3 regions of the Priestia sp. RMT2NF4 genome follow, and region 2 is predicted to be linked to each of the others. Evidence: riboswitches for the same ligand, from Rfam matches in the RefSeq annotation. Region 2 holds a riboswitch; each other region holds the start of a gene.
The links. Region 2 has a riboswitch for S-adenosylmethionine ahead of ACMX9J_RS21415 (trans-sulfuration enzyme family protein). Riboswitches for the same ligand answer to the same signal wherever they lie in the genome.
Positions count from the first base shown of each region.

Region 1: it holds a riboswitch for S-adenosylmethionine, as region 2 does, so the genes downstream of both, ACMX9J_RS10775 (hypothetical protein) here and ACMX9J_RS21415 (trans-sulfuration enzyme family protein) in region 2, are expected to answer to the same signal.
Region 3: it holds a riboswitch for S-adenosylmethionine, as region 2 does, so the genes downstream of both, ACMX9J_RS09880 (BMP family protein) here and ACMX9J_RS21415 (trans-sulfuration enzyme family protein) in region 2, are expected to answer to the same signal.

Region 1 is NZ_JBLQZO010000002.1:305,662-312,184, reverse strand. Features, by position in the region: gene ACMX9J_RS10795 (glycosyltransferase family 2 protein) at 1-939, shown strand, start outside; gene ACMX9J_RS10790 (hypothetical protein) at 1,047-1,487, shown strand; gene ACMX9J_RS10785 (GNAT family N-acetyltransferase) at 1,569-2,015, shown strand; gene ACMX9J_RS10780 (hypothetical protein) at 2,028-2,324, opposite strand; SAM riboswitch class I at 2,446-2,547, shown strand; gene ACMX9J_RS10775 (hypothetical protein) at 2,617-2,955, shown strand; gene ACMX9J_RS10770 (DUF1540 domain-containing protein) at 3,056-3,214, shown strand; gene alaP (alanine permease AlaP) at 3,531-4,934, shown strand; gene ACMX9J_RS10760 (cytoplasmic protein) at 5,000-6,523, opposite strand, start outside.
Region 2 is NZ_JBLQZO010000006.1:361-6,883, reverse strand. Features, by position in the region: gene ACMX9J_RS21430 (SIMPL domain-containing protein) at 1-230, shown strand, start outside; gene ACMX9J_RS21425 (hypothetical protein) at 293-559, shown strand; gene ACMX9J_RS21420 (trans-sulfuration enzyme family protein) at 594-1,775, opposite strand; gene ACMX9J_RS21415 (trans-sulfuration enzyme family protein) at 1,759-2,904, opposite strand; SAM riboswitch class I at 2,976-3,093, opposite strand; gene ACMX9J_RS21410 (hypothetical protein) at 3,260-3,922, opposite strand; gene ACMX9J_RS21405 (hypothetical protein) at 3,992-5,158, opposite strand; gene ACMX9J_RS21400 (CotH kinase family protein) at 5,301-6,386, opposite strand.
Region 3 is NZ_JBLQZO010000002.1:139,396-145,918, forward strand. Features, by position in the region: gene ACMX9J_RS09865 (ABC transporter permease) at 1-92, opposite strand, end outside; gene ACMX9J_RS09870 (ABC transporter permease) at 79-1,146, opposite strand; gene ACMX9J_RS09875 (ABC transporter ATP-binding protein) at 1,121-2,653, opposite strand; gene ACMX9J_RS09880 (BMP family protein) at 2,736-3,746, opposite strand; SAM riboswitch class I at 3,822-3,928, opposite strand; gene ACMX9J_RS09885 (hypothetical protein) at 4,272-4,430, shown strand; gene ACMX9J_RS09890 (hypothetical protein) at 4,521-4,889, opposite strand; gene ACMX9J_RS09895 (putative polysaccharide biosynthesis protein) at 4,903-6,513, opposite strand.

The DNA.
Region 1 (6,523 bases), on a different contig from region 2:
GTATTCACAGAGACGTCTTTTCAATTAACTACTGTAGTAAAAGAACTGATTAATGAACGACTTGTATCAAGTGAAAGCACTATTTTATTTGTAGACGATGGAAGTAAAGACAGCACGTGGTCGCTTATTGAAAAAGAAAGCTGCAGCAATTTGTTTGTAAAAGGGTTAAAGTTAGCGCGAAATGTAGGACATCAAAATGCTTTGCTTGCAGGATTAGAAGTAGCTCATAAGCAATCTGACTGCGTCATTTCCATTGACGCGGATTTGCAAGATGATATCAGCGTCATTCGTACTTTTGTAGAGAAATATTGGCTCGGGTATGAAGTTGTATATGGCGTTCGAGACAGCAGAGAAACCGATACATTTTTCAAACGAACCACGGCAGTAGGGTTTTATCGTTTTATGAACAAGCTAGGAATTCAGCTCATTCAAAATCACGCTGATTTTCGCCTTATGAGCAAACGTGCTCTTGGTGAACTCATGAAATATAAAGAAGGAAACGTCTTTTTGCGGGGCCTTGTACCATTAGTAGGATTTCGCTCCACGGAAGTCACATATGACCGCAAAGAACGGACGGCGGGTGAGTCAAAATATCCGCTAAAGAAAATGCTCGCTTTTGCATTTGACGGGATTACGTCTTTTAGCGTAGCACCTATACGCTTGCTGACGCTGCTTGGAGGAGCTTCGTTTCTCTTTAGTATTTTGTTTGGCATTTATGCGCTGATTCAAAAATATTTAGATCATACGCAAATTGGCTGGACGTCTCTTATTTTATCAATTTGGCTTGTAGGCGGCCTGCAGCTAATAGGAATAGGTCTTGTCGGAGAATACATTGGCAAGATTTTCAACGAAGTGAAACAGCGTCCTAAATATGCGATTGAAAGAGATTTATATACAAAACACTCGTTAGACAAACAAAAAGATTTGCTGATGCATTAATTAAGAAGCTTCTCCTGAATGGAGAGGCTTTTTTGTTAAAGTGTTTATCATAATTTTTAAGGTAATAGGAGATGCTACTACTAAAATTTCTAAGGAGATCAAAATCTATGAAAAGACTACTTTATACAGTCAGCACTTTTTGTTTTGTTTGGCTTGCTTTTGCAACCATTCATGTCAGCGCTCTTTCGATTGAGAAACTTCCAATGAAGAAATCATCTGAACAATGGTCGGTCGAACTGACAAAAGCGAGCATGACGGGAGATAATCAGCTAAAGTGGAAAAATAACGTCTATCATACATATGGATTAACCGTTGAAAACATTGGAAAAGACGTAGAGCGTGTGCAGGTCCAAGCTTTTCGGCACGAAGGAAAAAATAAGGCGAAATACAGCTTGTTTTCTCCTATTGAAAGGTCTAACTTAAGCAAAAGCGGTCAGCGTTTTCGCTATGCCAATTTTGCTGTTCCTGGAAAAGCGGCAGGCTTAGACATCATGATTAACTGGACGGATGAACAAGGCAACCATCAAGAACATTTTGAATTTAAATAAAAGTCTTCGCTTAGGCGAAGACTTTTTTTTGCAGGAATTTATCTCTGTATGTGGAAAACGAACACGAAAGGAGAGATTGTGATGATTGCAAAAGCTACTGAAGAAGAAATACAGGAAATTCGGACGAAATCTGCTGATGCGCTGTTTGAAGGAACAACGCATCAGTTTCAACCGTCAACTGAACGCGTAAATGAACTAATTGATAATGCCCTTGAAAAAGGGTGTTATTATTTAGTATCTAGACAAGAAAATAAACTTGCAGGCTGGGTTTTTGTCGGTCCATCTGCCGACTTCTTTTCAAAAGCAGAAATTGGCTTTATCTACGAGTTATATGTTTTACCAGAATACCGCGGGCAAGGTCTAGCCAAGCCGTTAATGCAAAAAGCAATTGATGAATTGTCTATCAAAGGATACCCTGAAATCAGACTCAGCGTTCATGCTGGGAATTTTGCACAGCATGTGTACTGTGAACTTGGATTTGTAGATAAACAAATATTAATGAGCCTGCAGGTGGCAAAACGTCCGTAATGTTGGTGAATGTCAGCGAGTCCATAAAACATAAGTTGTTATACATGCGATGAGGTTCGGTAATGAAAGTAAAAGTAAATAAGTAGCCCAAACGGCGCCTTTATCTAGTACTTCAACAGCTCCTCTACCTGTATGATCTGAGGCGGGGGGATCTTCAAGTGCGTTCATAATCAGAGCCGCCGCTGCTAAAATAATCCCTCCAATGCTTCCGGTTGTTTTGACAATTGCAATATGGAAAGTAGATGAAAAAGCAATGCTGAGAAGCAGCAGCAAGCTTCCCAAAAAAGCAGATAACATATATCGTTTCATGTGCTCACCATCCTTTATGAAAGCATACCATATTTTACTTCTTTTTTCTTTTTATTGAAAAGCTATTGACATAACATATAAAACATATTAGAATAGTCAGAAATAATTTAAAAACGAAATATTCTTATCTAGAGAGGTGGAGGGACTGGCCCTTTGAAGCCTCAGCAACCACAATTATTGAATGGTGCTAATTCCAGCATAGCCTAGCTCTGACAGATAAGAAGAGGAATCTTTTTCTATGATGAAATCCTCTTCTTAGGAAGAAACATTTCGTATAGAAAAGGTGATGACATTGAAAAATACACAACAGGCGCTAAGCGTTGATGATTATTTAGATCTATACTTGTTAGCAAAAGAACTAAAAGACGAAACGTGGCAGCAGGAAATTTTAGCCGCGCTAAAAACGAAGCAAAATCGTTCATTTGAAGACAAACAATCCGCACTCGTTCAAGAAATATGGGAAGATTTTAAACAGTTAAATGAAGATATTTCTTTTACGTATCGCTTAATTCAAGAAGAGCCAACTAATGAACAGTTTCAAGTTAAATTAAGGAACTTGAGAGAACGGCGGATCACGCTGAGTCGTGAATTATATTTAGCTAAAAAACAGTATGTTGAACACACGCAGTAAAAGGATCCGCTTGATAAACAAGCGGTTTTTTTGCATGTAAATGTTAGAAGCGTTCTATTTCGGGTAGTAAATAGATAAGACAAAAAAAGGAGGGATAACAGTGGCCCAAGGTGTATTATGTGAAGTGAATGAGTGCATGTATTGGAAATCGGGAAATAAATGCAGTGCAGAGTCCATTTACGTTGTGAGTCCTGAAAGTAGTCACCATGTTTCTGAAACGGAAGAACCTGGCTGTAAAACTTTTGAACCCGCGAGATAAATGCTAGTTTTATAAAAAAGCATAAAATGAACGATGCGCTGACGGAGTTGAGTCGGCGTTTTTCTATTTTTTAAAAAATACTATTACTTAGGTGCGATAATAAATACATAGTAAAAAAGCAGTGTCTACGTCTAATTGTGCGTTTAAACAAAATGATACGATAATTTTTTTGTTTTTCGACAAAAGAAAAGCGAGAGAAAGGTGATAGAATACAAATATACAGCCTAGCTGACTTTTAGCATAAATTTATATGAAAGCGCTAACAAAAAAGCTGTATTCATCTCGTTTTGACAGATTGGAAAAAGGGGAGACGTTTATGCAGGGGAAAACTCAGGGGAAAGAATTGAAACGCGGGTTAGAAGAAAGACATGTGACGCTGATGTCCTTAGGAGCAGCCATAGGGGTAGGGCTGTTTCTTGGATCTGCATCTGCTATTAAATTAGCAGGGCCGGGAATATTATTGGCGTACGGATTTAGCGGAATGATTATGTTTTTTATTATGAGAGCACTTGGAGAAATGGCGATTCAAAAACCTGTTGCAGGTTCATTCAGCAAGTACGCGCGCGACTATTTAGGGCCCCTTGCTGGTTATCTAACAGGTTGGAACTACTGGTTTTTATGGGTTGTAACATGTATGGCTGAAATTACAGCCGTTGGTATTTATATGGGATATTGGTATCCGGATGTACCAAACTGGATTTGGGCGTTATCGGCGCTTGTCATCATGACAACAGTTAACTTCTTAGCTGTTAAGGCATATGGTGAACTGGAATTTTGGTTTGCACTTATTAAAATTTTAGCGATTGTGTTAATGATTGCCGTTGGATTATTAATGATTGTGTTTGGAATCGGGAACGGCGGCGTTGCGACGGGTATTAAAAACTTATGGGACAACGGCGGGCTGTTCCCGAATGGATTCAAAGGTATTTTACTGTCGCTGCAAATGGTTATGTTTGCATATTTAGGAATTGAAATGATCGGCGTTACCGCGGGAGAAGTGAAAAATCCAGAAAAATCTCTAGCAAGAGCGATTGATTCGGTCTTTTGGCGTATTCTTATTTTCTACGTTGGTGCATTATTTGTCATTATGTCGATTTATCCTTGGCAAGAAATTGGTTCACAGGGAAGCCCGTTTGTATTAACATTTGAAAAAATCGGGATTCCAGCAGCGGCAGGCATTATTAACTTTGTGGTGCTAACAGCAGCTCTTTCTTCTTGTAACAGCGGTATTTTTAGTACAGGCCGTATGCTGTTTAACTTAGCAGAGCACGGAGAAGCTCCAAAAGGATACGGTCAGCTGACAAAAGGCGGCGTACCTGGAAAAGCTGTTTTAGCATCAGCGGGTGCGTTATTAGTCGGAGTAGCGTTAAACTACATTGTGCCTGCCAAAGTATTTACGTGGGTAACAAGCATTGCAACATTCGGTGCGATTTGGACATGGGGAATTATTTTGCTTTCTCAAATTAAGTATCGCAAAACGCTAAAAAAAGGTGAAGAGGCAAAGTTAAAATACAAAATGCCTTTATTTCCGTTAACGTCTTATGTGTCACTTGCGTTCCTAGCGCTGGTGGTTGTTCTTATGGCGTACAATCGAGATACAAGAATTGCAGTTGTTATCGGACCACTATGGTTTATCGGTCTTATTATCGCGTACTACGCAAAAGGATTTCATAAACGAAGTCAAGGTTCAGCTGGGACTGAGCAAAAGCTAGTGAAGTAAACGAAAAGACCTCTTTCTTGGAAAGAGGTCTTTTCGTTTATTTGTTCTTACTTTCCTATAAATAATTAGTTTAGGTAGGTTTCAATAATTGTTTCAATATCGTAAGGAGTAACACCTTCATCAAGCGAATAAATAGTGTCAGCTTTTTGTTTGTCATGGACAAGTGTTCCTCTAGCTTGTGCGTGAAATGAAAAAAGATCATAAAGCGTTGGCTTTAACAGCTTTGTCATGGCTTTTCCCATAAGAGAGACCGAACCATTGTTTTGTTCAAGATTATTTTCAAATTCAACATGGTGATGCAGCGAAATATCCGTCCAGATTAATTTTCGCTCTTGTAAATCAAAAATTAAAGGGATGGAGATGGTGGAATCACTAGCAAGATCTACTTTATTTTGTACGGTAGAAGGTTCGAATATCTCGCCGGACTCTATGTGCTGTCTCATCATCCATCCTCCAAAACATTCGGGAAGCATAACAAAAGGCTGGACAGAAAATGAATAGACGTTCATCAATATATAACGGCCGCCTTTTTTTAGAATTGTAGGGATATGCAAGTCAATAAATTCACATGCCCCGTTAGGAGCAGATGTAATATCTCCGCTGTGAAAAGCTTTGAAGCTTTTTGAAGATAAGTTTGTATAAGAAATATGCTCTTTATACTGCCAGTTTTCATCGTAAATTCCGGCAGATAAATCAATATCTACACTACCGGTATGTTCACCATTTGCAAAGCCTTCTTTCCACCAAATGAAAAAACGAAGCGTATCGCCTTCAGGAATTGTTAATTTACTTCCCCTGCTAATCGTTTTTAATGTTTTGCTGCTTGAACGCTGTGAAAACGGTATAGTTTGTTCACGCAAACGTTCATCAAGCCATACATTTCCAAGAGGTGGCAACTTAGCAAAACGGTCATGTAAAGCATCTTTGCATGCATCTATTACACCATCACAAAGATTTTTACGAAGAGAGGGTAAGGGATTATCAAGCGCCATTACTTTGGACACATTCCCTTTTGGAAACACTACGCGCATATCTTGTCTATGATGTCGATGTTTCATATGTGAATAGAGCTGAAGCAGTACTGGCGTAGAGACGTGATGAGCGACCGCTGCAAATGCTGTAATAATAGAAGCAGCTTCATGTTCCCCAGTAGATAAGCGCAGCAAATGGTCAATTCGTCTAGCAAAGTCACCTGGACGTTTTTCTAAAAGTGAAACTGCTTTTGAGACGTCTTGTTGCTCGAGTGCTTTCTCTAATTTACTATAGAACGTCAATGGTCTTTTATGATTCCGAACAGTATCGAATCCTTTAGCAGCATGAGGAAATCGATGTTTGTATTCTCCAGGATGTAAAATTTCACCTAAACGAATCCACTTTACTTTATAACGAAACATATCTTCTTCTACGTTTGGAGTGCTTTCTAGCAGCTGCAACAAGCTTCGGCGTTCAAAACGACTAAACTTCTTAAATAAAGTGGGTGATGAAAGGCTAATATCGCCATCAGATAAAGCGGTTGCCAAACGTAAGACATCTGTTGCTGTTTTAAAATAAGAAGACAAGACATCAATAGGTAGTTTTTTTGTCTTAAT
Region 2 (6,523 bases):
ATAAATATGAACAAGAAGCGATAAGTAAAGCTTTGCTTAACGCTAAAGAAAAGGCCTTTACCATTGCCAACACGCTGCAGCTCCCTATTAACCAAATCCCCATTTTAATCGAAGAAGGCCCCGTCTATCAGTCATCTGGCTCCTCGCCTAAGTTATTAGCAGCCTCTCCCCCTATCCAAGCTCAGTCCTTGACTGTATCCGCTTCTGTAAAAATTACGTACACGTATTAATACTTATGATAAACTATAGATTATTATAATGAAGAAACTAATCTAAAGGAGCTCTTTGCACAATGACTTCTGAACATTTACTAGCAGCTTATCAGACTCTATGGTTGAACCGTTCTTTCGCTTCTAAACAAGCCCTGACAAGTGAAGATCAGCTTCACGAAGCCATTCTGAAAGATTTAAAAGATGAAATGACTCATCCACGCGTTCGGCAAACACCGTATGTAAAATATCATCTTGGCATAAAAAGAATTCTAAACAGCAGTCTTTCCTCTGATGAAAAAGTTGCGCTTACGTCCCTATACACAAACCTTTTAGATAGCTGTATATAACAAAAAAAGGACTTCCTTAATGGAAGTCCTTTTTTTATTTAATTAACGCTTTTTCTTCTAAGCTTTGAAAAACAGCGTTAAAGTCTTGCTTCAAATCCTCGAATTCCTCTAACCCTACTGAAAGGCGAAGAAGTGAATCAGTAATTCCTTTTTCTTCACGTACTTCTTTTGGGATACTTGCATGAGACATTGTTGCAGGATGCGTGAGAATGGATTCAACTGCACCTAGACTAACGCCAATTGAAGCTAATTTGACTCCTTGTAAAATATGTCGTGCTACTTTTTCATCCTGCACTTGGAAAGAAATCATAGCTCCGTATCCATTTGCTTGTTCTGAAATGAGTTTGTGGTCCGGATGACTTTTTAAGCCCGGGTAGTATACACGGCTCACTAGAGATTGTTCTTCAAGCCACTTTGCAAACTGCAGCGCTGTTTTTAACTGCTGATCTAAACGAACTTTTAATGTCTTAATGCCTCGAAGCAGTAAAAAACAATCCTGTGGTCCTAAGATAGCACCAAAAGCATTTTGTACAAACTTTACTTCTTCCGCTAGCTTTTCATCGCTTACCACAACTAGACCGCCAATGACGTCACTGTGACCGCTGATATATTTTGTAGCACTATGAATGACAATATTTACACCAAGGTCAATCGGCTGCTGTAGATAAGGTGTTAAAAACGTGTTATCCACAATTGTAAGGAGATTGTGCTCCTTCGCCAAACTTGCTACTGCTTTAATATCCGTTACCTGTAAAAATGGATTTGAAGGGCTTTCGATATAAATAGCCTTCGTATCTTTTGTGATAGCTTCTTCTACTTTCTCAACCTTCGTTGTATCAACAAAAGTTGTTTTGATACCAAACTTTGAAAATAATCGTGTTAATACACGATATGTCCCGCCGTACGTATCGTGTGAAACTAAAATTTCATCCCCTGATTCAAAAATAGATAACACCGATGAAATAGCAGCCATACCTGATGAAAAAGCAAAACCAGCGTATCCATTTTCTAGCTGAGCAATAGTGTTTTCTAAAGCCTCACGCGTTGGGTTTCCTGAACGAGAATAGTCATAGCGGCCGTTGTTCGTCTCATCTTCTTGGTTAAATGTAGATACTTGATAAATAGGTACGTTAACCGCTCCAAAATGACCGTCAATTCCTGTATTTGCATGAATTAAGTTCGTACCAAATCTATGTTTATTATTGTTGGTATGCATCAAATGCCTCCTTCAAATCTTTAATTAAATCATCTGCGTGCTCAATTCCAACTGATAATCGAAGTAAACAGTTTGTTACTCCGACACGATTTCGAATTTCCTCCGGAATGTCAGCGTGTGTTTGACGAGCTGGGAATGTCATTAAACTTTCCACGCCTCCTAAGCTTTCTGCAAATGTAATAACTTTAACATTTTCTAAAAGTACTGACACGATGTCAGGGTGTGAGACAGCAAAAGAAATCATGCCTCCAAATCCAGTTGCTTGTTTCTTTATGATTTCATAGCCCGGATGTGTTTCAAGACCAGGGTAATACACTTTTTCCACGAGATCATGAGCAGTAAGCCAATTTGCAATTTTCAGTGCGTTTTCGTTATGTTTTTCCATACGAAGCGCTAGCGTCTTAATACCGCGCAATAACAGCCAGCTATCTTGTGGACCTAAGATTGCCCCAGCTGCATTTTGATAAAAACGAATTTTTTCTCCTAAGCTACTACATCGAGCGACTACAAGACCAGCAACTACATCATTATGACCCCCAATGTATTTGCTTGCACTATGTATCACAATATCTGCTCCAAGCTCTAAAGGACGCTGATAGTAAGGGGACATGAATGTATTGTCAATGATAGTAAGCAAATCATGCTGTTTAGCTAACGCAATTGCTTCTGGCAAATCAGTCACGTGCATCATTGGATTTGTAGGTGTTTCAATGAATAAAGCTTTCGTGTTGGGACGAAGCGCATCTTTTACTTGCTCGAGATGGGCTGTGTTGACGTACGAAACAGTAATTCCTTGCTCTGAAAAGATTTCATTTAGTACTCGGTACGTTCCTCCGTATAAATCCTCTGATACAATTAAATGATCTCCGTTTTTAAATAGCGCTAAAACTGACATTACACCCGCCATTCCTGAAGCGAATGCTACTCCTACTTCGCCTTTTTCTAAAGCAGCAATTGCTTCTTCCAATGCCGTACGAGTAGGATTTGCCGTACGTGCATAGTCAAATCCTGTACTTTGCCCTAAAGCAGGATGAGCAAATGTTGATGCTTGGTAAATGGGTGTTGTAATAGAACCTGTTGAAGGGTCACGACCTACTCCTGAACGAACTAATAAAGTTTCAATTTTCATCTATTTCTCTCCTTAACTCAAAATAAAAAACACTCTTCACAGATGGAAGAGTGTTCGTTTATACACGATTTCTCTCATCTGTTAGAACAATACTGATGTTCCACAGGAATTAGCACCGTTCAAATGAATGTTTCATTTGATGGTTGCCGGGCATCGCAGGGCCAGTCCCTCCGCCACTCTTGATAAGAGTTCTATATAATTGTTGGTGGTTAACGTTTGTTGTTACTAACTTTAATAAAGATTTTCTTTATTGTCAACATAATTTTCTAAAAAATTTAAATCATCTCATTTGTTTATTCAATATACTTGTCCTGATAAGTACATAAAAAAAGAGACGACACCGAGGTCTCTTTTTCTAAGGCAAGTGCACAGATTTTACGTGTGCTAACTTCCAATACATACTTTCTCCATTTGCCGTAATTAGTTCAACAATATTATTAGAAACTTCTTTAAGTACGCCAATTTTTTCTGATTGATCCCCTAAATCTAATACGACCAGTTGATTTTCATATTTTTTAAGCTGCTCTTCAAAGTTTCTGACAAAAGGTGCAGAGGCAGGCCTTACTGGGAGCTCTTTGTCACTTAAAGAATAAGGAGTTAACTCATTACTATAAGGGGTAAGCCATTTCAAATGATGTAGAGAAACAAAGACATTTTTATACACTGGAGAATAAAACACAAGATAATCATTCAGCACGCTTGTAATATAGCCATGCAATGATTTTCCTCCTGTTACATAAATTTCAATAAATTTCCCTTTTGCCTGCTGTAAAATATTACGATAAGAAATCCGCTGACTTTCTTCTATTAAGTTCTCTTCTATTTCACGCAAAACCGTATAGTCTTCTTCCGATACTTCCCGCAAACGATGCATGTGTAAAAGAGGAATATACAAATAATCATGTCCATTATACAAAACCATAATATCTAATCCAAGATCAATAAGTCTGCCAACAAATGTCGTTTTACCTGAAATATCTAACTCCACAATTTTATCGATATAATGATTCATACTCATACTCATTCTCCTCCTTTTTCCTATATGATAGAAAAGGTGCTTTATAAGCACCTTTTATGTTCCATTTCATCATGCTTTCCAACGATAATTTTTCGTTTTGATAACTTTCTCGGCCGGTGCTGAAGAGCGTGAACTCGTACGGCGTCCTCCCGTGCGGCGTCCTCGAGAGCGATCGTCTGTGCGTCCTCCCGTGCGGCTTCCTGTACGTCCACCTGTGCGGCTTCCCGTACGTCCACCTGTGCGACTTCCCGTACGTCCTCCCGTGCGGCTTCCTGTACGTTCTTCTGTAGACTTTGCAGCTTCAGTCTCTCCATTTTCTTCTGTTTCTTCATTGTTTTGATTGTTATCGTTTTGCTTAAAAGCCCCTTTTGCTCCTACACAAATGGTTTTAACGTGTCTTGGCTGTAAGCGTAATACTTGATTATTCTGCACAAGTGTAAATGTACCATTTCGGCTTTGTACTAACACGCCCTCTACAGCTTCAGGTCCTCCATTATTGATTGATACCCATTTATGGGAAAGGTGAGCAAAAAGATCGTTGAAGGTTTTAGATTTCATATATTCTGGCTCTTGGCTCACTAAGAGTTCATTTGCAGATTGAGTAGTTTGATCTCCATTGTTGTTTTGATATTCACTCACACTCTTAACGTGTTCAGTATTAATATAGATGACACCGTCGTCTTCTGTGAGTAATACTATATAAGCAGATTCAAATGAACCTAAGACATCAAGAAGCTGACCTGCTTTTTTCTCAGGTCCACCTTGATTAACCTGCACATATTTAGTTTTCATTAATGATAAAGTTCCAGCAAAAGTTTTTCCTCGATATAATTCTAAGTCTGCACTAATTCCTGTAAACGTTTGTGCCGAATTTGACATAGTATCTTCAGTAATACTTTTTACATGCGCTAAGTGATAATATACAAGTGTATATTCTGGTTGATTATTATTTTGGTTGTTTTGGTTGTTTTGATTGTTATTTTCACCATTGTTGTTATTATTGTTATCATTGCTTTCCACTGCTAAGATTAAATAATCTGATTGCACGTCAACCAAATAACCTGTTTTAGATTCAGGACCTCCACGATAAACGGTCACCACTCTTCCTTTTAGGGGTTTGAAGTGAGAAGAATAGCCTTTATCAGGCGTTTGTATATTTCGGCTGCGTTTTTGGCTTGATTTTTGGCGTGGATTTTGATTTTGCTCTTGTTCTTGGCCATAGTAATAGTTACTCATTGTTTTTCCTCCTTATTAGTTATCCTTATTGGTCATTCATACTGTATATATACGTATCATGTACAGCTATTGATTTCCTGCATTTGCCTATTATTAACAAAATCCACTGTTGCCTATAAATTGCCTATAAATCTATCTCTTTTTAAAGAGTCAAAAGGTTATTTTGAATATACGCTGTTCGTTCTTTTATAAAAGACAGCATAAATTCGGGTTCTTTATAAAATTGCTCCAAGTTATCTTTTACGTAAGGATCTTTTAATACATATGGAGCAATATACTCATGCAGTTGATAAATGATTGGTTTCATGTATTCTATTGTAAATTGATTATTTAGAACATTGTTCATTTTTTGAATATATCGCTTTTTAATGCTGTTCACCGCCAGTAAGCGAGCTGTAAGCGTATTAAATCCTTGTGCACGGACATAGTCTCCTTCCATTACTTTTCCATTTACATCTCTTCCCCAAGTTGCATCATAATCCCATGGAATCAGTTCAAAGCGCCCGCTTTCATGATTTAGATAGAGCGCATAGTTATGGACAAAACCGTCGTAATTCTGCATACAAATAATACCGACTAACCAAGATAAGTAGCGGTCGACGTTCAGGTACTTCTCAATATTCTGTTCGAATTCCGTATTTGTCCATGTATTAAGATTAAATATAAACTTTTCTAATTTTTCCTCGTCTCCTTCTCTCACTGCTTTATCTTCATATCCAGATAACAAAGTTGTTTTTGGCTTTTTATCCAAATCGCTCATCAAAGAAAAATTAGCATCTCCGTCCACTGCATAAAATATGGATCCATCCGCTAAATTTCTTTTTTTCAAAAATAGTTCATCTACCGATTCGAGCTGAAGATATATTCCTTCATTTTTCCCATTAATCTTAAGAGTGACAAACTGAGAGTGGGGAGATAAAACATCTAAAGAAGAGAAAAAATCGAGGGACAATTTGTTGCGCATAAGCGATGGATCTTTGTATTCAGCGTTTAGGTGTATTTCTTTGGCGCGCTGAAATATTTTCGGAGAATAAAATTCAATATAATATGACTTTTTCTTCATCTTCCGAATATGGGAACCTCTTAGGAGCAAATCAATATCGTAGCGTTTTTTGTTAAACTTCATCGTTGCCTGAACCGCTTCTTCTGACCAAATATCTCTTTGCATTTCCTTTAAATCTTTTACATTCACAAACAGAGCGTATTGAGGGATTTCTTTTTGCTTCATGATTCGACCACCTTTCTTCAATTATTAAAGTATATGAAGGGTAAATTCTCCATGATACCCCGCAGCATCAACTATTTCCGCAAACTCCACTTTTGACTCATATCAAGGACAAGCATCATCGCGTATTCTATTAATGC
Region 3 (6,523 bases), on a different contig from region 2:
CGCGCGCAAAGCATTCCGCCTAGCGCCGCTAATAATATAGGCGCAACCATTCGCAGCGTTGCATTTAACAGTGACCAATCAAGCAGCTCCACGAATATCAGCTCCTTTCTTTTTTGCTTTCCACCACTGCTTTGTGAATTTTGCTGAGATAAATAGAATGAGTACAGCTTGCATAATACTCGCAATTTCTAACGGAATTTCTGTATTACGCTCTAACCCCATCGCTCCTGTTTGCAAAGCGGCAAGTAAAAGAGACGTAAAAATAATGCCGATTGGATTCGATTTTGCTAACAGAGCAGCCATCACTCCAGTCCATGCATATCCAGGAACGGTAAGCGCACCGTCTACAAATCGGTACTGTGAACCAAGCACTTCAAACCCTCCTGCTAATCCAGCCAAGCTCCCGCTAATAAACATACTGAACAGCATGACTTTTACTTGATGAATGCCTCCATACGCTCCGAACAACGGATTTTTTCCAGATGCGTTCACTTCGTACCCAAACACAGAGTAGCGAAGCACTGTCCATAGCAGTAGCGCACCGATTAAAGCAATGATAAATCCGACATGAAGAGGCATTCCTTGAAACACTTTTCCAAGCCACGCCGATTGCTCAATCATAGGCGTTTGAGCGAGAGCTGCTGAGCCTGTTTTATCTTGAAATGGGTGACCTGCTAAATAACTTGCAAATAAAACAGCGATATAATTTAATAAAAGGGTCGAAATGACGAGCTGAATTTTAAACGCGGCTTCCATCCATCCTGCTAAAACGGAAAGCAAACCTCCTGCCACAACCGCAGCGGCAATAGCCGCTATCAGCTTGACTACCCCTGGAGCCGGCAGGTAATAAGCAACAATCGCTGCACTGATAGCTCCAACGACCATCTGTCCTTCTCCGCCTAAATTAAACACACCTGCTCTAAAAGCAAATCCGACACCTAACGCAATTAACAGAATAGGCGTAGCGCGAGCCAGCGTAGTAGTGAAGAAATAAAAATTACCAAACGCTCCATTCCAGAGCTCTGTATATGTTTGGAAAACCGAACCACCTGTTAAGGAGATAATAATGCCTCCTATTGCTAAGCCAAAAATGACCGCAATAATTGGTTGGATTAATGATTTAAGAAGTTTCTGCAACTGTATCACCTTCTACCGTTCCTCCTGCCATTAATATGCTTAGTTTCTCTTCCGTCGCTTCTTCTCTTGCAAGCTCTCCAACAATACTGCCTTCGTACATCACTAAAATTCGATCTGATAGTGAGATAATCTCCGACAGCTCAGAAGATACAAGTAAAATAGCCGATGCATTATTGCGTTTTTGAATCAAAGCGTCGTGAATACGTTCCATTGCCCCAATATCCACTCCTCGCGTTGGTTCGGCAGCAAGTAGAAAAGAAGTGTTTTGGCCAAGCTCTCTTGCAACAATCAATTTTTGCAGATTCCCCCCTGACAGTTCTCCTGCTTTTTGCTTAGATGAAGTGGCTTTAATCGAAAATTCATTTATCCATTCCTCCACGCTCGAATTGAATATCTTTCTTTTCAGCCAGCCCATTTTCGAGTAAGAAGCTTTATACTGATAGCCCATCAGCGCATTTTCTTCGATCGTATCGTCTTTAGAGGCTCCCCACATATAGCGGTCTTCTGGAATATGAGCAATTCCTGCCTCTCTTCTTTCACGCACAGATCGCCCTGTAAGATCTTCATCTCCAAGTTTGATACTTCCGGTGTCTGTTTCTACTAATCCAGCAATTGCTTGAAGCAGCTCTGACTGCCCATTTCCTGAAACCCCTGCAATACCGACAATTTCGCCTGCAGAAACGTGAAGAGACACATTTTGCAACACGTTTTTTTGTCCTTTTCCTTTTAAAAAGAGATTTTGTACGCTTAAATGAGAAGTGCTTTGTGATGGCACTCTTGCAGGACGCTCTTTTAATTCTCGTCCTACCATCAGCTTGGCTAAATGGTGAGCATTAGTAGATTCTTTATTTGTGACGCCGGCTACTTTACCATTTCGCAGAACCGTGATGCGGTCCGCTACTTCCATCACTTCTTGCAGCTTATGTGTAATAATAATGATGCTTTTTCCTTGTGAAGCCAAAAAACGGATTGTTTTTAATAGTTCCTTCACTTCATGAGGAGTAAGTACAGCGGTAGGCTCGTCTAAAACAATGATTTCTGCTCCTTGATACAGCACTTTTAAAATTTCAATCTTTTGCTGTTCTCCAATTGAGCAATGCTTTACTTTTTTATGAACATCTACTGAAATCTGATAGGTTTGGGTTAATTGCTGAACATCCTCTTTCGCCTGCCTTCTATTAAAAAAGAGACCTTTCTTTGGCTCATGCCCCAAGACAATATTTTCAGCCACTGAAAAATGAGGAAAAACCATAAAATGCTGATGCACCATGCCTATTCCGTTTTTAATCGCATCCGCAGGAGATGAAAACGAGACGGTTTTCCCATGTAGCTGAATACTTCCTGAACTCGGCTTTTCCATTCCGTAAAGCATCCTCATCAACGTTGTTTTACCAGCACCGTTCTCTCCGACCAGCGCGTGAACCTCGCCTTTTTTTAGCGTAAAAGACACGTTATCGTTTGCTAAAAATGAACCGTATTTCTTCGTTAAATTCGTTAACTGCAGCAGCTCACTCATTCCATTCATTGCTCCTTTCCCCTTTAGGTTTTTTTCAAAAATAAGAAAGAGAAGCCAGCCTTACTCGACTTCTCTTCTCAACTCACTTTGCTAACGGATCTTTTACCACTGTTTTTCCATCAATAATCGAATCTTTAATTTCTTTTAATTGATTAATCACATCTTGTCCTACAAAGTCACTAAGAGGCGTCTTGCTGTCTTGAGTCACATACGTTAACCCAACACCTTTTTCTTTTAAGCCGTATGTCACTACGCCCGATTTAAATTTGTCATTTGCGAGTGCTTCTACCGTTTCATAAGCAGCTGCATCAGATCCTTTTAACTGCGATAAAACGATATGCTCAGGATCTACTTCCGTACGGTCAATATCTTGTCCTGCCGTATAAAAACCTTTTTCTTTTGCTGCTTCAAATACACCCAAGTCGCCTACTGCTGATGCTCCGGCGATAAAATCAGCGCCTTTTGAAGCTTGTAAAATAGCAAGTTCTTTTGCTTTAGCTGGATCAGAGAAGCTTCCAACATAGTTTACTAGAAACTCTGCTTTTGGATTTGTTGATTGTAATCCTTCTTTAAAACTTACCGTCCATTTTTTTAATAATGGAATATCATCAGCTGCAACCATTCCTACTTTATTCGTTTTCGTAATCAATCCTGCCGCTGCTCCTAATAAATATGAAGCTTCTTGCTCACGAAATACAACGCTTCTTACATTTGGTAAATCGACCACTGTATCAATAATCGCAAATTGACGCTGCGGATTTTCTTGAGCTACTTTTTTCAACGCATCTTCGGATTCAAAAGAAGATGTAATAATCAAGTCATAATTTTCGGCTACCGCAGCACGCAAATTACTTTCAATGGCTGCTTGGTCCGTAGATTCAATTGTCTTTACATCAATGTTATACTTCTTCCCAGCGCGCTTTGCTCCATCATCCATTTGCTGAAAAAACGGGTTAACCCCAATCTTTTCAGGCAAAACAAGAGCAATTCGCTTCTTTCCTTTCTCTTCACTTCCACTGCTTTTTGTACTTTTTGACTGACAGCCAGTTACGAGTAGTACAAGCGCAACTGCTAAAATAAGAAATCTCTTCATTTAACTTACTCCCCCTATAATATAAAAAAAGCTCTTCCTTTATATAAAGGAAGAGCTCGTTAACCAAACGTCTCTTCCTCATCTTCAAGAACATACTGTTCTTAAGGATTTGGCACCATTCTGTCATAGACAGCGGTTGCCGGGTTTCACAGGGCCAGTCCCTCCACCTCTCTTGATAAGGAAAACAATAGCTATTTATTTTATGTAATATAGTCAATATTAATAGTTTTTCAACAATTGTCAATATTATTTTTCTTTTTCACGCAAAAAAACTTTAAAAACAGATAGGATTATACGGTTTTAGTCTACTAAAATATAAAATAGAAGTTAAAGCCTTTACCTCATTTCTTGAATCATTCTATACTTCTTCACAAAGCACTTATACTGAATCTGTTGACGGTCAAGAGGGTTTAGTGGTAGCAAATAAGTTCTATTATATCTCTTCCGTTAATGTGTTATTAATTGAAACCACTTTACCAATAATGTTAGACTTTTCCTTAGTAATATTGTTAAGAGGTGTTAACGGTGAAATTAATGAAAGAACTATCTGGCATAGCTATTGGGCTTATTATCGCTTTAGCCGTTTCAAAAACATTTTTTGATACCCCGACCAACATTGGAATCATAGTTATTTTTATTACTAGTATGATCGTAACAGGGATAGCAAGAGTAAAACTAAGATGAGATAATCTAACAAAAAAACGCCACCTTTTATTCGCAAGGTGGTGTTTTCTTTTAATGATTTTAGTATGTAGTAATTCCAAGTGAAGGCTTTTACCCTTCTCCATCAATCATCGTATACTTCCTAGCAAAGCGCTTGTAGTAAATTTGCTCATCCTCTTGTCCATTGTTAAAAACAAGTCGGTTATGATCAATATCTTTCTCTTTTAACACATAGCCTTTTTCATCCATCAGTTGAATATATTCATCTAAATGTCCTTTTTTCACCATATAGTAAAGAACATTATCTGAATCCGTAGTCTTTGCTACATCTTGACTTCCCACTTCTAACTTGAATACGGCTGTTGCTGTTTGAATGGGACGGTAGTCTCCAAACACCTTTTCCCAGTTTAGTAGCAGCAGCGCGCCGAAGATTATGATACATCCTCCAGCGGCTACGGTTAGTACAAATCGTTTTGACACTTCTTTCTCTCCTTTACATTCTTTTTCTTCTATTTAACACAACAGATTGCCCTAAACTTGTTTTGACGCCAAGCCCTAGATACACAGCAGCACCTAAAGCTATTGAAATACAAGACGTGCTACTCGCAAGTGAAGATGCAGACAGCTTATTTTCTAAAAAATAGTGAGAAGCATAATTGCCAATAAGCACAGCGGCTGACATCACACTTACTAATAAAACAGGCGTCAACGCGGCTTTTCCTAGTGATTGAACTCGGTAAGAAATGGATTTTTCAATTAAATAAAAGTTATAGATAACCGATACACCATATCCTCCGTACGTCGCGACAACAGGTCCAATTTCTTTTAAGCTTGAAACCAACAGTACGTTTAGTACTATCTTCACAACAATACCTAAGCCCAAGCCAAAAATTAATTTCTTTTGCTGATTAATTCCTTGAAGAATCGCGGCTGTTACGGTAAAAAGAGCAAATAAAATGGCAGCAGGCGCATACCATTGTAAAACAACTCCACCGATTTCAGGACTGTTTTTCGCTCCAAAGATCATCATATATACCGGCTTACCCAATAAACAAAGCCCCACCGCAGAAGGAAGAGTAAAAAACAACAGCAGCTGCAGCGTTTTTGTAATCTTTCCTTTTACTTCTCGTAAATTTCCTTGCACAAAAGAAGATGTAATACCCGGAATCAGCGACATGCTGAAGGCAGTCGCTAGCGATACCGGCACCATTACTAAAATTTGCGCTAACCCAATGACAGAGTTGATTGTTTCGGCTTTAGCTTGTCCATACCCTATTGATTGAAAAAGCATGTTAATCGTAAACGTATCAATATTTTGATAGATTGGAATAGCTAAACCAACTAATACAAACGGAACAGCGTACGTCACAAGCTCTTTGAACATTAAAGAGAACGGAACAGATTTATTATTCTTTCCGCTGTTCACTTCCTTCATAATCAGCCGCTTGCGCTTTAGATACGTCGCACCGAGAATCCCTATTCCCCCTACGCCTCCAATAAACGCTCCAAACGTACCAATTCCAACAGCTTTTGTCATCGTGCTATGAAAGAGATGAATAACAGCGTATGCTCCTGCTAAAATAAACAGTACACGCACTATTTGTTCAATAATTGTACTCAGCGCGGATGGTCCCATGGACTGGTTACCTTGAAAGTAGCCTCGTAATAGACTCATAGGCGGGATAATAATTAAAGCAAAGCTCACCATTCGAATCACGTATACCACGTCTTTTTGACTATTTCCTGAGGAATCTTTTCCGTTAATCACTAGCTCAGCGAGCGAAGGCGCCATGGTATAGAGGACTAAAAATCCTATTATGCCTGTTATCGTCATTAATAGAAGGCCTGCTTTTAATAGATCTTGCCCTGCCCTGTAGTTTCCAAGACCGTTATATTTCGATACATACTTCGAAACAGCAAGCGGAAGACCCATTGTCGATAAGCTTAGCATCAAGGTATATGGACCGTATGCATACTTATAAAGCGCGTAACCTGACGTTCCGACTAGCGCTGTAAACGGAATAATATAAATAAAACCCAAAATCTTTGTTAGCAAAGAAGACGCTGTTAACAAAAGCGTACCTCTCATCAAATTTTTTTCCATACATCAAAAC